Regions from separate parts of the Ectopseudomonas hydrolytica genome, predicted to be linked through region 3. Evidence: riboswitches for the same ligand, from Rfam matches in the RefSeq annotation. Region 3 holds a riboswitch; each other region holds the start of a gene.
What was found. A riboswitch is a leader RNA that binds a small molecule or an ion and turns the genes downstream of it on or off. The one in region 3 is predicted to bind cobalamin.
Positions count from the first base shown of each region.

Region 1: linked by a shared signal. The riboswitch ahead of cobO (cob(I)yrinic acid a,c-diamide adenosyltransferase) and the one ahead of L1F06_RS24665 (TonB-dependent receptor) in region 3 are both predicted to bind cobalamin.
Region 2: linked by a shared signal. The riboswitch ahead of L1F06_RS21215 (TonB-dependent receptor domain-containing protein) and the one ahead of L1F06_RS24665 (TonB-dependent receptor) in region 3 are both predicted to bind cobalamin.
Region 4: linked by a shared signal. The riboswitch ahead of L1F06_RS20845 (energy-coupling factor ABC transporter permease) and the one ahead of L1F06_RS24665 (TonB-dependent receptor) in region 3 are both predicted to bind cobalamin.

Region 1 is NZ_CP099397.1:1,804,418-1,807,759, reverse strand. It holds gene L1F06_RS08370 (cobyrinic acid a,c-diamide synthase CobB) at 1-706, opposite strand, end outside; gene cobO (cob(I)yrinic acid a,c-diamide adenosyltransferase) at 706-1,317, opposite strand; cobalamin riboswitch at 1,502-1,712, opposite strand; gene L1F06_RS08360 (hypothetical protein) at 1,746-2,066, opposite strand; gene L1F06_RS08355 (O-methyltransferase) at 2,073-2,732, opposite strand; gene L1F06_RS08350 (C40 family peptidase) at 2,740-3,264, opposite strand.
Region 2 is NZ_CP099397.1:4,514,167-4,517,508, forward strand. It holds gene dxs (1-deoxy-D-xylulose-5-phosphate synthase) at 1-1,646, shown strand, start outside; cobalamin riboswitch at 1,719-1,920, shown strand; gene L1F06_RS21215 (TonB-dependent receptor domain-containing protein) at 2,010-3,342, shown strand, end outside.
Region 3 is NZ_CP099397.1:5,243,466-5,246,807, reverse strand. It holds gene L1F06_RS24675 (cobalt-precorrin-6A reductase) at 1-551, shown strand, start outside; gene L1F06_RS24670 ((2Fe-2S) ferredoxin domain-containing protein) at 722-1,447, shown strand; cobalamin riboswitch at 1,483-1,676, shown strand; gene L1F06_RS24665 (TonB-dependent receptor) at 2,068-3,342, shown strand, end outside.
Region 4 is NZ_CP099397.1:4,437,403-4,440,744, reverse strand. It holds gene L1F06_RS20855 (acyl-CoA dehydrogenase family protein) at 1-789, shown strand, start outside; gene L1F06_RS20850 (carbonic anhydrase) at 844-1,587, opposite strand; cobalamin riboswitch at 1,867-2,070, shown strand; gene L1F06_RS20845 (energy-coupling factor ABC transporter permease) at 2,124-2,807, shown strand; gene L1F06_RS20840 (hypothetical protein) at 2,818-3,342, opposite strand, start outside.

The DNA.
Region 1 (3,342 bases), 1.9 Mb from region 3:
TCAACAAGGGCGCGGGTTCATTGATGGGCGGCGCGGCGAAACTCACCGCCGGCGGCAGGTCGACATCGGCACTGGCCGCCAGCGCATCGGCGGCAGCGTCCAGGCGCGCATCCAGATCCGCCAGCTCGGCGGCCTGCACCAGGCCCAGATGGCGACTGGGCAACTCCACCGCGGCGCTGCGCGGCAAGGCGCCGAACCAGCGAATGCTCGGCGGCAGGGCATCGCGCAGGATCTCGCCATGACGGCTGCTGGCAACGCGATTGCCGAGCACGCCGGCAAAGGGCAGATCGGGCTGGAAGGTGGCCAGGCCATGGGCCAGGGCGCCGAAGGTCTGCGCCATGGCCGCGCCGTCGATCACGCCCAGCACCGGCACGCCGAAATGACGCGCCAGGTCCGCCGCCGAGGGTTTGCCGTCGAACAGGCCCATCACCCCTTCGATGAGGATCAGATCCGCCTCGCCCGCAGCCTGCCACAGCAGGCGACGGCTCTCCGCCTCACCGACCATGGCCAGGTCGAGCTGGTACACCGGCGCGCCGCTTGCGCGGGCATGGATCATCGGGTCGAGAAAATCAGGCCCGCACTTGAACACCCGCACGCGCCGACCCTGGCGCGTATGCAGACGTGCCAGCGCAGCGGTGACGGTGGTCTTGCCCTGGCCGGAAGCCGGGGCGGCGATCAGCAACGCCGGACAGTGACGTGTCGTCATCAGAATTCGATGCCCTTCTGCGCCTTCACGCCAGACTTGAACGCATGCTTGACCAGGCTCATCTCGGTGACCGTATCGGCCGCCTCGATCATCCCCGGCAGGGCACCGCGGCCGGTCACCACCACGTGCTGCAGCAGCGGCCGGGCCTCGATATCGGCCAGCACCGCATCCAGTTCGAGATAACCGTGCTTGAGGGCGATGTTCAGCTCGTCCAGCACCACCAGGCCAACGGACTCGTCGCCGAGCAGACGCCGGGCCACGGCCCAGGCCTCCTGCGCCTTGGCGATGTCGCGCTGACGATCCTGGGTCTCCCAGGTGAAGCCCTCGCCCATCACGTGGTAGCTGACTTCCTCGGGGAAACGGCGGAAGAAGGTTTCCTCACCGGTGCTGGCCGCGCCCTTGATGAATTGCACCACGCCAACCTTGATACCGTGGCCAAGGGCGCGCGCGACCATACCGAAGGCGCTGCTGCTCTTGCCCTTGCCGTTTCCGCTGTGCACCAGCAGCAGGCCGTATTCATCCTGGGCCTGGGCGATCTTCTCGTCGATCAGGGCTTTCTTGCGCTGCATGCGCGCCTTGTGGCGGGCGTCGCGTTCGGCGGATTCGCTCATGCTGTGCTCCTGCAAGTCAGGTGCCCGCGTTGCCTGCTTCAGGAACAGTGCGAACGACTATGAAGAATCGCGATGATCCGCGCGACCTCATACAGGCGCCAATGGCTGGTCAGGCGAGCGGAAGGCAGGCAACACCGAGGCCCCGGTAGAAGCGGAGCACTGGCCGGACAACGCCCTCCGCGATGCCGTGGAACTGCGACAGGCCGGTCTCCGGGCTCGTGAGCGAACCTGAAAGGTTCGACGCTGCGCCTTCCCGTGCATTGCACAGTGGCCTGAAACAGCGTTTGACTCACCTACCGTTGCGGGGGCAGCGCCGGCATTGGAACCGGCTTCCCTGTTTCACCCCGGCGCCGTCGATGGAGACGACGCGGGGCACCTGAAGCAAGGCGCGCAGGGTAGAGGCTGACAGCCTCGTGCGTCAACGACAGTCAATGTTTCGGCACGAAGCCCGGTGGTTTGCGCGCCAGCCACTCAACGAAGGTACGCATGCGCTCATCGCTCAATAGCGCCTCACGGCTGTTGTAAGTCAACGCCAGCTCCTTTTCGCTGAACAGGCGGTGAATCTGGTTATGGCAAGCCCGGCAGACCCAGAGCGTGGCGGTAATGCGCTCATGCCGCGCATAGCGCTTCTGTACATAGACCTTGTCATGCAGGGCCTTGGGGATCAGATGGTGGCGGGTCAATGCGACTGGCCTGGCGCACAGCTCGCAAACCTCGGGCTGAGGCGGCAAACGGATGGGATCGGCCATACCCGGCTAACGCTTGCGGCAGAGCGTCAGACCGTCGCCCAGCGGCAACAGCGACAGATCGATGCGCGGGTCGTCACGCAGGGCCAGGTTGAGCGCCTGGATCGCGCGCGTGTCTTCGCTGTCGGGGGAGCGTTGCAGCACCCGACCGCTCCACAGGGTATTGTCGAACAGCAGCAGGCCACCCTGACGCAGCAGAAACAGGGCCTGCTCCAGGTAGGCCGGATAGTTGGCCTTGTCGGCATCGACGAAGATCAGGTCGAAGACGCCCTGTCCCTCTCGAGCCAGCGCCGCCAGGCTTTCAAGCGCCGGGCCCAGCCGCCACTCGATGGATTCGGCAACCCCGGCCTCGGCGAAGTAGCGGCGCGCCGTGGCGTTGTAGTCTCCAGGCAGGTCGCAGCAGATCAGGCGCCCACCCTCGCCCAGGGCCTGCGCCATGCAGAGCGCACTGTAGCCGGTGAAAGTGCCCACCTCGACGATCCGCCGGGCGCCGGTGAGGCGCACCAGCAGCGCCATGAACTGCCCCTGCTCCGGCGCAATCTGCCAGCGCGCCTGGCTTAGCTGCGCGGTTTCTTCACGCAGGCGGGCGAGCAGCGGCGACTCGCGCAGGGAGACATCCAGCAGGTACTGGTAGAGGGCGTCGTCGAGTTGCAGCGTACGCTGAGTCACGCTCGCCTCAGGGATTGCGCGCCAGTTCGGGGGTGATGATGCGTTTGGCATCGAGGTAGACGCCCTGCCAGTAGCCGCTGGCCAGGCTGTCCAGACGCACCGTACCGCCGGTGGAAGGGGCATGGACGAAGCGCCCCTCGCCGACATAGATGCCGGCATGACTGACGGCGCGCCCGCCATTGGTGGCGAAGAACACCAGATCGCCGCTCTGCAGGGCGTCGCGCCGGACGTTGGGCGCGCGCATCGCGCTGAGCTCGCGGGTCGAGCGCGGCAGACTGATGCCCGCGGCATCCCGGTACACGTAACCGATCAGGCCGCTGCAGTCGAAGCCGCCATCCGGGGTGTTACCGCCATAGCGGTAGGGTGTACCGACCAAACCCAGGGCACGAAACAGCACATCCTCGGCGCCCCCCTGGTAATGGGACGCAGTGGAAGGCGGTATATAGGTGGGCTGGGGAGAGGGAGCGCGACTGCTGCAAGCACTCAGCAGCAAGGCGAGAACAAGCAGGGCAACACGGGTCGTAACGGGCATGAGCGAGGCGATCCTGAGCCTGGATGCGCTCTACTCTGCCGTCTCGCGACGAACGGCGCAACCCTGCGGGCGCGCCGT
Region 2 (3,342 bases), 730 kb from region 3:
ACGTCGGCCATCAGGCCTACCCGCACAAGATCCTCACCGGCCGTCGCGAGCGCATGGGCAGCCTGCGCCAGAAGGACGGCCTGGCCGCCTTCCCGCGCCGTAGCGAGAGCGAGTACGACACCTTCGGCGTCGGTCACTCCAGCACCAGCATCAGCGCCGCCCTGGGCATGGCCATCGCCGCTCGCCTGAAGGGCGAGAAGCGCAAGAGCGTGGCGGTGATCGGTGACGGCGCGCTGACCGCCGGCATGGCCTTCGAGGCGCTCAACCACGCCACCGACGTCGGCGCCAACATGCTGGTGATCCTCAACGACAACGACATGTCGATCTCCAAGAACGTCGGCGGCCTGTCCAACTACCTGGCCAAGATCATCTCCAGCCGCACCTACGCCAGCATGCGCGAGGGCAGCAAGAAGATCCTCTCGCGCCTGCCCGGCGCCTGGGAAATCGCACGCAAGGTCGAGGAACACGCCAAGGGCATGCTGGTACCCGGCACCCTGTTCGAGGAACTGGGCTGGAACTACGTCGGCCCCATCGACGGCCACGACCTGCCCACCCTGCTTGCGACATTACGCAATATGCGCGACCTGGACGGCCCGCAGTTCCTCCATGTGGTGACCAAGAAGGGCAAGGGCTTCGCCCCGGCCGAAGCCGACCCCATCGGCTATCACGCCATCACCAAGCTCGAGCCAGTCACCCCCAGCGCGGTGCCCAGGAAACCGAGCGGCCCGAAATACTCCAACGTGTTCGGTCAGTGGCTGTGCGACATGGCCGCGGCAGATCAGCGCCTGGTCGGCATCACCCCGGCGATGAAGGAAGGCTCGGATCTGGTGGCCTTCGCCGAGCGCTTCCCCGAGCGCTACTTCGACGTCGCCATCGCCGAGCAGCACGCCGTGACCCTGGCCGCCGGCATGGCCTGCGACGGCGTCAAGCCGGTGGTGGCGATCTATTCCACCTTCCTCCAGCGCGCCTATGACCAGCTGATCCACGACGTCGCGGTGCAGAATCTCGATGTGCTGTTCGCCATCGACCGCGCCGGTCTGGTCGGCGAAGACGGCCCGACCCATGCCGGCAGCTTCGATATCTCCTACCTGCGCTGCATCCCCGGCATGCTGGTGATGACCCCCAGCGACGAGAACGAACTGCGCCGCATGCTCACCACCGGCTACCTGTTCGATGGCCCGGCCGCGGTGCGCTACCCGCGCGGCAGCGGCCCCAATGCGCCGCTCGACGCCGGGCTGGAGCCGCTAGAGATCGGCAAGGCCATAGTGCGACGCCAGGGCAAGGGCGCAGCCCTGCTGGTATTCGGCGTGCAACTGGCCGAAGCGCTGCAGGTCGGCGAAGCGCTGAACGCCACCGTGGTCGACATGCGCTTCGTCAAACCATTGGACGAGGCCCTGCTGCGCGAGCTGGCCGGCAGCCACGAGCTGCTGGTGACCATCGAAGAGAACGCCGTCATGGGCGGGGCCGGCAGCGCGGTCAGCGAGTTCCTCGCCGCGCAGAACATCATCAAGCCGCTGCTGCATCTGGGCCTGCCCGATTACTACGTCGAGCACGCCAAGCCGGCGCAGATGCTCGCAGAATGCGGCCTTGATCAGGCCGGCATCGAACGCGCGGTGCGCGAACGCCTCGACCAGCTGCGGGCCTGAGCATGAGCTCCGCTCATCGCCGAATGAGCGGGCCTTGCTTGTCATTCATACTCGCGCGCACTAAGGTGCGCGCCATTCATGTTCCGCCAGGGTGCGCTGCTGACGCGGCGTGAAACGGGAAGTCGGTGCGCCCATCCAGGCAATCCCGACGCTGCCCCCGCAACGGTAATCGACGGCAGGCCACAGCCTGCACCTTGTCCACGGCCACTGGGTATTCCCGGGAAGGCGGACCGGGGTCGTGAGCCCGGAGACCGGCCCCGGCGGTGCGACTGGTGTTGCGGAGGGCCGCACCGTCAAGCGCCGCCCTGCGCGCTTGCCCCCTGCCCTCCTCGAATGTCTGCCGACCTTTGAGGAATCACAAGAATGAAACTGTCCCGTCTGGCTCTGGCCATTGCCGTTCTGCCCGGCTTCGCCCTGGCTGCCGAACCCTATACCGCCGAGCCGCTGGTGATCACCTCCGGCCGCCAGGCCGAGCCGCTGCGCCAGGCCACTGCTGCCACTACAGTGTTCGAGCGGACGGATATCGAGCGTTTGCAGGCCAGCAGCGTGCCCGATCTGCTCAGCCGCGTACCCGGCGTATCCATCGTGCAGAATGGCGGCCGTGGCAGCCTGACCAGCCTGTTTCTGCGTGGTGCCAACGCCAACCAGACCCTGGTACTGATCGACGGCGTGCGCCTGAACGCCGCCGCAAGCGGTCTGGCCCGCCTGGAATTCCTCAGCCCCGAGCAGATCGAGCGCATCGAGGTGGTACGCGGCCCACGTTCGGCGTTATACGGCGCCGACGCCATCGGCGGGGTTATCCAGATTTTCACCCGCCAGGGCGAAGCCGGTCTGCAGCCGCGGCTGCGCCTGGCCGCCGGCAGTCAGCAGAGTTTCGAACGCAGCCTGGGTCTGTCCGGCGGCGATCAGCACACCCGCTTCGATCTCGGCGCCAGTCTGGCCGAACGTGCCGGCTTCGACCGCTCGCAGGATGCCCGTGGCAACGACGGCGACCACGACGGTCTGCGCCGCAAGTCATTCAATCTGAGCCTGGAACATCGCTTCAGCGAGCGCCTCAAGGGCGGCCTAAGCCTGGTAGACCAGCGCGGCGAGAGCGAATACGACGATCTGTTCAGCTTCGCGCCGGGCAACCCCAGCGAGCGCTTCAGCGTTTCCACTGCTGCTGCGCATCTCGAAGCGCAGCTCGCCGAGCGCTGGAGCAGCCGCCTGGAACTCGGCCATAGCGAGGACAAGAGCGACAACCGCGACCCGCTGAACGCCGACAATAACTACAGCTTCAACACCTACCGCGACAGCGCCGCCTGGCTCAATACCTTGCGTCTGGACGAGGCCAACCAGCTGCTGCTGGGCCTCGACTGGTTCGAGGACCGTTTGAGCACGGACAGCGACTTCAGCCAGAGCGAGCGCTGGAATCAAGCCGCCTTCGTCCAGCACCGCCATCGCGGCGACGGTTTCGCTACCGAGCTGGGCCTACGCCACGACAAGAACGAGCAATTCGGCAGCGAGAACACCTGGAACGCGGCACTGAGCCTGGACTTGGCCGAACGACTGGAACTACTGCTGAGCTATGGCGAGGGTTTTCACGCCCCCACCTTCAACGATCTGTACTACCCCACCAGCGCCTTCTATGGCGGCAATCCGAACCTCGCGCCCGAGCGCTCGAAAACCTACGAGGCGCAATTGCGCGGCGATCACC
Region 3 (3,342 bases):
TTATCGCCGAAGAAGACATCGAGCTGCTGCTGGATCTGACCCACCCCTATGCCGCGCAGATCAGCCATAACGCCGCCCGCGCCGCCGAGACTGCTGGTGTGCCCTGCTGGGCCCTGCGCCGCCCCGGCTGGCAGCCGGGCGCAGGCGACGACTGGCGCGAGGTGGATGGCTGGGATGAACTGACCCGCGCGCTGACGCCGTTCCAGCGGCCGTTCTTCACCTCCGGTCGCGAGCCGCTGGCGCATCTGCACGAGATACCCGAGCACCAGCACTGGACGGTGCGCTGCCTGCAGGCCGAACCGGCGCCGCCGCGTGCCGAGATCATCGGCGCGCGCGGGCCGTTCTCTTTGGACGAGGAACGTGCGCTGTTCGCCCGTATCCGCTGCGATGTGCTGGTAAGCAAGAACAGCGGCAGCGCCTCCACCGAGCCCAAGCTGCAGGTCGCCCGCGAACGGGGCCTGCCGGTGCTGCTATTGCGCCGCCCGCAGTTGCCGGCTGTAACGCGCCAGTTCGAGGAGCTGGACGCTCTCTACGAGGCGCTGTCCTTGTAGGGCGGGTGAAACCCGCCAATGCCGGCCTGGCGGGTTGCACCCGCCCTACGCTTGCTGCGCCTGCGCTGATTCCGTAGGGTGCGCCGCGCGCACCGGGGCTTCTAGCACCTGCCGGATTGCCTCCGGACCACGACGCGCTGCTAGACTGCCGGCCCGTTCTGGAGACCGTCATGAGCCAAGCCCCCTACGCCCGCGTTCTGTTCATCGGCCCCGGCCTTGGTCGTGGTGCCTCGGCCGAGCGTCTGCAGCGGCGCGTCGAAGCACTGCTGGGCGAGGCGCATCTGCATGACAGCGAGCAGGACGGCTGCTGGCAGGCCATCGCTGCGGCGCCGCGACCGCTGCTGGTGGTGGATCTGGAGCCGCGCGCCGATGCTGCGCACCGTGACTGGCTGCGCGAACGCATCGCCGAGCGCGGCGATGGGGCGGGCGTGTTCGTGGTCTGCGCGGCGCTGGAGGATGCCTGGCTCGATGGCCTCGCTGCGCTGCTGGCGCGTCGTGAGGCGCACCTGCCCTGCAGCGACGTGCCGCCGGTGCCGGCGCAGCACGCCTGGTCGCAGATCCCACCACATGCGCAGCGCCTGCTGCTGTGCAACGGCCCGCGCTGCACGCGCAAGGGCGCGCTGGGCCTGTGGAAAACCCTGCGTCAGCGGCTCAAGGCCGCCGGCAAGCTGGAGTGCGACGGCGGTGTGCATATCACCCGCAGCCAGTGCCAGTTCCCCTGCGACCTGGGCCCGACCGCGAGTCTTTATCCACAGGGCGAGTGGTACGGCATCAGGGACGAGGCGGCGGTGATCCGCCTGGTCGATGAGCGTCTGGTGGCGGGCAGGGCGCTGCCGGAGCTGCGCATCGATGAGCCGGGCGGCGCCGGCGAGACAGGCACGAACCCGCGTCCTTGAAGCCTCGCGCCTTGACTTGAGCGGGTGTGGGTGGTCATATCCGCCCCGCTTCAGGTGTCTCACGCCGCCGCGCGTGAGGTGAAACGGGAAGTCGGTTGAAGTCCGACGCTGCCCCCGCAACGGTAAGCGAGCGACCGCATCGATACGCCACTGTGCGCCACGCGCATGGGAAGGCGATGCGTTCATGACCCTCGCAAGCCCGGAGACCGGCCTGGAGTCATTTGTCTGGCAACCCGCGGTGGGCGGGCGTTGACTCCAGTAGGGCGCCGCCGTGCCCCTGTCTGCTGTTGCGCATTTCCATCGGATTGCCGTGCCTTCCCTCTACCGATGGAACCCCTATGGCGCGCCATTTCCGCTACAAGAACCTTTTTGCCTTGCGTCCGAACGAAGGGCACGAGCCTGTCAGCTGCTGCCTGCGTAAAGCGATAATGTTATGTTATAACAATAACATTATCGCCTCAGACCGTGCCGGCGAGGAGTCGAAGCTGAACGCTTGCAACTCGCCCGCACGTGGCCTGGAGCGACTCCACGAACCCCCTCGAAGCCCCGGAATCAATTACGTGCAGCACCTTCTACGTCACTGCCCCCTGCCATTCGCGCTGCTGCTTGGCGGTGTGGCCATGGCCAGCGAATCTCCTGTCGATCTGCCCGCTGTCACGGTCCAGGCGCAAGCCGTGGAGGAGGGCGAGAGCGATCTGCATACGCCCACCACGTCCGGCTCGCGCCTGGAGCTGTCGGCGCTGCAAACCCCGGCCAGCACCAGCAGCCTGAGCGGCGCCGAGGTACGCGGGCGCAACAACCTCACGGTGCAGGACGCGGTGACCCGCACACCGGGCATTAGCAGCATCGGCTCACCCGGCAATGGCGGCACGGCGCTGTCGGCGCGTGGTTTTACCGGCCATGCGGCGACCATGCAGCTGTACGACGGCACCCGTCAGTACGTCGGTGCCGGCACCGTGACCTTCCCGGTGGACACCTGGTCGGTGGCGCGTATCGACGTGCTGCGCGGCCCGGCCTCGGTGCTCTACGGCGAGGGGGCCACCGGCGCGGTGATCAACGTGGTGCCGAAGAAGCCCTTCGCCGGCGAGATCCGCAACCAGCTGCGCCTCGGCTACGGCAGCGACGACCGCCGTCAGGCCGCGCTGGACAGCGGTGGTTCGCTGAGTGACGAATTGAGCTATCGCTTCAATGTCAACCAGCAGGCCAGCAATGGCTGGGTCGACCGGGGCGATTCGGACAGCGTCGCGCTCAGCGCCGCCCTGCGCTGGGACGCCCATGACGACCTGAGCTTCACCCTGTCCCACGACCATGGCGACCAGAGCCCGATGCGTTACCTCGGCACGCCGCTGGTGGCCGGCAAGTACCGCGAGAGCATCCGCGAGCGCAATTACAACGTCGCCGACGCGGATATCCGCTACAACGACCAGATCACCCGCCTGGTGACGGACTGGCGCATCAACGACACGCTCAGCGCCAGCAACCAGCTCTACTACATCAAGACCCAGCGCTACTGGCGCAATGCCGAGGCCTATCGCTGGCAGCCGGGTGATACGGTCGAGCGCAGCGAGTTCTACCGGATCAAGCACACCCAGGAGCAGGTCGGCGACCGCCAGACCTTCACCCTCGATCACGCCCTGTTCGGCCTCGATAGCCGCACGGTGGTCGGGGTGGATTACAACCGCATCCACTTCGCCCGCCAGCACGATTTCGCCAGCAGTTTCAGCGACAGCGTGCCGCTGGCCGGTTCCGGTGGCGGGCAGTACCAGAGCACCGATCCGCTCGGTTACGGCCCGCGCGAGCGCAACCTGGCGCGGCAATTCTCGCTGTTCGCCGAGAACCGTACCCAGCTCACCGAGCGCCTGGCGCTGGTCACCGGCGTGCGCCGCGATCAGGTG
Region 4 (3,342 bases), 810 kb from region 3:
GAGGAAGGGCGCGGCGTGCCCACCATCATCGAGATGGTGGCTATGACCCGCTTCGACTGCATGGTCGGCTCCAGCAGCCTGATGCGCCAGGCGCTGACCCAGGCCGCGCATCACTGCGCGCATCGCCAGGTGGGTGGCAAGATTCTCGCCGACCAGCCGCTGATGCAGAACGTGCTGGCCGATCTGGCCCTGGAGAGCGAGGCCGCCCTGGCGCTGTGCATGCGCATGGGCCGCGCGCTCGATCATCTGCATGACGAGCAGGAAGACAAGTTCGCCCGCCTGGTCACTGCGGTGGGCAAGTACTGGATCTGCAAGCGCGCCCCGGAAATGGTCTACGAGGCCAGCGAATGCATGGGCGGCGCCGGCTACGTCGAGGAAACCATCATGCCGCGTCTGTATCGCGAGGCGCCGGTCAACTCGATCTGGGAAGGCTCGGGCAACGTGCAGTGCCTGGACGTGCTGCGCGCCCTGTCCAAGGAGCCGGGCGTACTCGATGCACTGTTCAATGAGCTCGGTGACGGCCATGGCGATGCACGGCTGAAGGCGCATATCCAGCGACTGAAAACCGACTTCAGCGACACCGCCGACATCCAGTACCGCGCCCGCCAGCTGACCGAGGACATGGCCGTGGCGCTGCAGGCCAAGCTGTTGCTGGAGGCCGGCAACAGCGTGGTCAGCGACGCCTTTATCGCCAGCCGCCTGGAAGGCCGCGGCCGCGTCTACGGCACCCTGCCGCGCGGCGTCGACGTCGAGGCGCTGGTGGCGCGCAGCACGCCGCATCTGCTGTAAGGGGCGATAGTCCCGGAACGAAGCGCCGGCTATTCAGCCGGCGCATAACGCGGGTCAGTAGTCACTCTCCAGCACTTCACGGTCGTAGAGCGCCTGGATCGGGCGTGCGTTCATCGCATACAGGTGCTGGAACTGCTCCAGCTGTGCATGGGACAGTTCGACCGGCTGCTTCAGCACGCGCCATTGCACGTTCTCGCTGCACGGCGGGGTGGTCAGCGAGCCGGCGAAGGCGTAGTAGCCCTGCTGCTGCGGCAGCACGGCCTGCGGGGTGAAGCTGCCGGCCAGCTCGACTTTCTCGCCTGCCTTGGGCGGCATGGTGTCGAACACCTGACCCAGCGCCTGGTTCTGCGCGCCTTCCTTGAACAGCACCGCTACCACCGCCAGGCGGCCGTCGCTGGCCTGGTGGACGAAGTGCGCCACCATCGGGAACGCCTGCCCGGCAATGTGCTCCTCGCTGGGCGTATGGAAATGGAATTGCACTAGGCGGTAGGGCTTGCCGTCGATCTCGATGCCGCCGGCATTGGCCAGGTTTACCTGAATGGTGTGGCCGTTGTTTACCACCTCGGCCGGGCTGACCTGGTAGTCGAAGGCGAGGCGCGGCAGGGAGGCTCGGGTGGCATTGCGGATATCGATGGGCGACTGGGCGTGGCCGATCGCGCAGGTTTCGTAGCCTGGGTCCAGCTGGGCCCAGTGTTCGGGGCCTTCGTTGCCGTTGTAGCTCCAGTGCGGTTGCTGTTCGGCGGCCATGGCGCCGGTTGCGAACAGGGCGGTCAACGCAACGATCAGGGTCTTCTTCATATGCGCTCTCGTGACTGGATGATGGGCCTGCAGGCTCGCGTGGGCAGAGGCCGGCGCGAGTGCAGAAATACTACGCTTGCTTTGTAATATGAAGTTACATATACGCCTGGCGGTGTGACGCTTTCCGCATCTGTGCCGCATCGGCCGTGTTCGGGACAGCGTTCGTTCAGCCAGCGCGGCGCAGCTGCCGGAAAGTGGCCTGCGGCCTGCACGTGGCTCGGTCGCCCACCTGACCCGTGCGGCGGCGAGTGCGGATGCTGTCTTTTGCTCCGGCGGCGGAGTAAGGTTGCCGCCGATGGTTCCGCCGCCTCTGGCGCGCGGATGAAAAGGGAACAGGGTGCGGCGCCGCGTCGCCAATGCCCTGGCTGCCCCCGCAACTGTAAACGGCGTACGACGCTCCCTATGCCACTGGCCGCCAGGCCGGGAAGGCGAGCGAAGTGGCAAGCCGTGAGCCAGGAGACCTGCCATCGGCAAACGGGCGATTCGCCCATCCTTCATCCGAATCGTCGCGCGGTGGGCGCGGCCAAGGAACTCGCATGCATATCGAACCCGGTGTCGTCGAAGGCGCCAAGATCTTCCTCAGCTACGCAACCGCTGTCGGCGCCTTCGGCCTGACCGCCAAACTGGCGCGCGATGCCATCCGCGACAACGGCGGGGTGACGGCCCTGGCGCTGCGCAGCCTGCTGACCACTGCTTTGGTGTTCTGCTTCTTCGAGGTGTTGCCGCATCACCCGGTGGGTGTTTCCGAGGTGCACCTGATCCTCGGCTCGACCCTGCTGCTGCTGTTCGGCGCCGGCGCTGCCGCCATTGGTCTGGCCGCTGGCCTGTTGTTGCAGGGGGTGCTGTTCGCTCAGTTCGACCTGCCGCAGTACGGCATGAACGTCACCACCCTGCTGCTGCCGTTGTGGGGCATCAGCCTGCTGGCCAAGCGCATCGTCGCGCCGGGCACGGCCTACGTGGACCTCTCCTACAAGCAGGCGCTGGCGCTGTCGACCGCCTACCAGGGCGGTATCGTCGCCTGGGTGGCCTTCTGGGCGTTCTACGGTCAGGGCTTCGCCGGCGAGAACCTGGCGGCTGTGGCCAGTTTCGGTCTGGCCTATATGAGCGTGATCCTGGTCGAGCCGCTGATCGACCTGGGCGTGCTGGCCGCCGCCAAGGCCCTGTCGCGTTTCAGCCAGGGGCCGCTGTTCAACGTGCGTCTGCACCACAGCGCCGCCTGAGCACGCGCCGCTAACGGCGGCGCTGCCAGATCATCTTGCCGGTATTGCTCTCGGTGACCAAGTACTGGTCGCTGAAACGGTAGTAGGCGGCCGGTTGATAGTCGGCAGCGCCTGCCAGGCGCACCAGCAGCATGCCGTCCTGGCTGCGCCAGTGGCCGCTGTACTGCACCTCGCCGGGGCTGTCATAGCTCCAGTCGCTGCCGCCATCGATCGAGCGGGTCCATTGCGTGACACTGCCATCGGCGTTCAGCTGCAAGGTCATCAGGGTCGTGAACGAAGCGAAACTGGCACCGCCGCTGTTGATGATCTTCTCGTGCACCCAGGTGCCGATCAGTGCCGGGTCCTGCTTGCCCGAGGTGGCTGCCGGCGGCGTTTGCGCGGCGGGGGCTGCGGCAACGCGCTGGAACAGGGCCTGGCGCTCGAGCACCTGACCGTTGCGCGGATCGCGCGCGGCGATGCTGGTGTTGAGCATGGCATTGGCGTAGGTGGCGTTCATGTTGGCCAGCAGCAGCCCTGACTGCGGTTCGCTGATTTC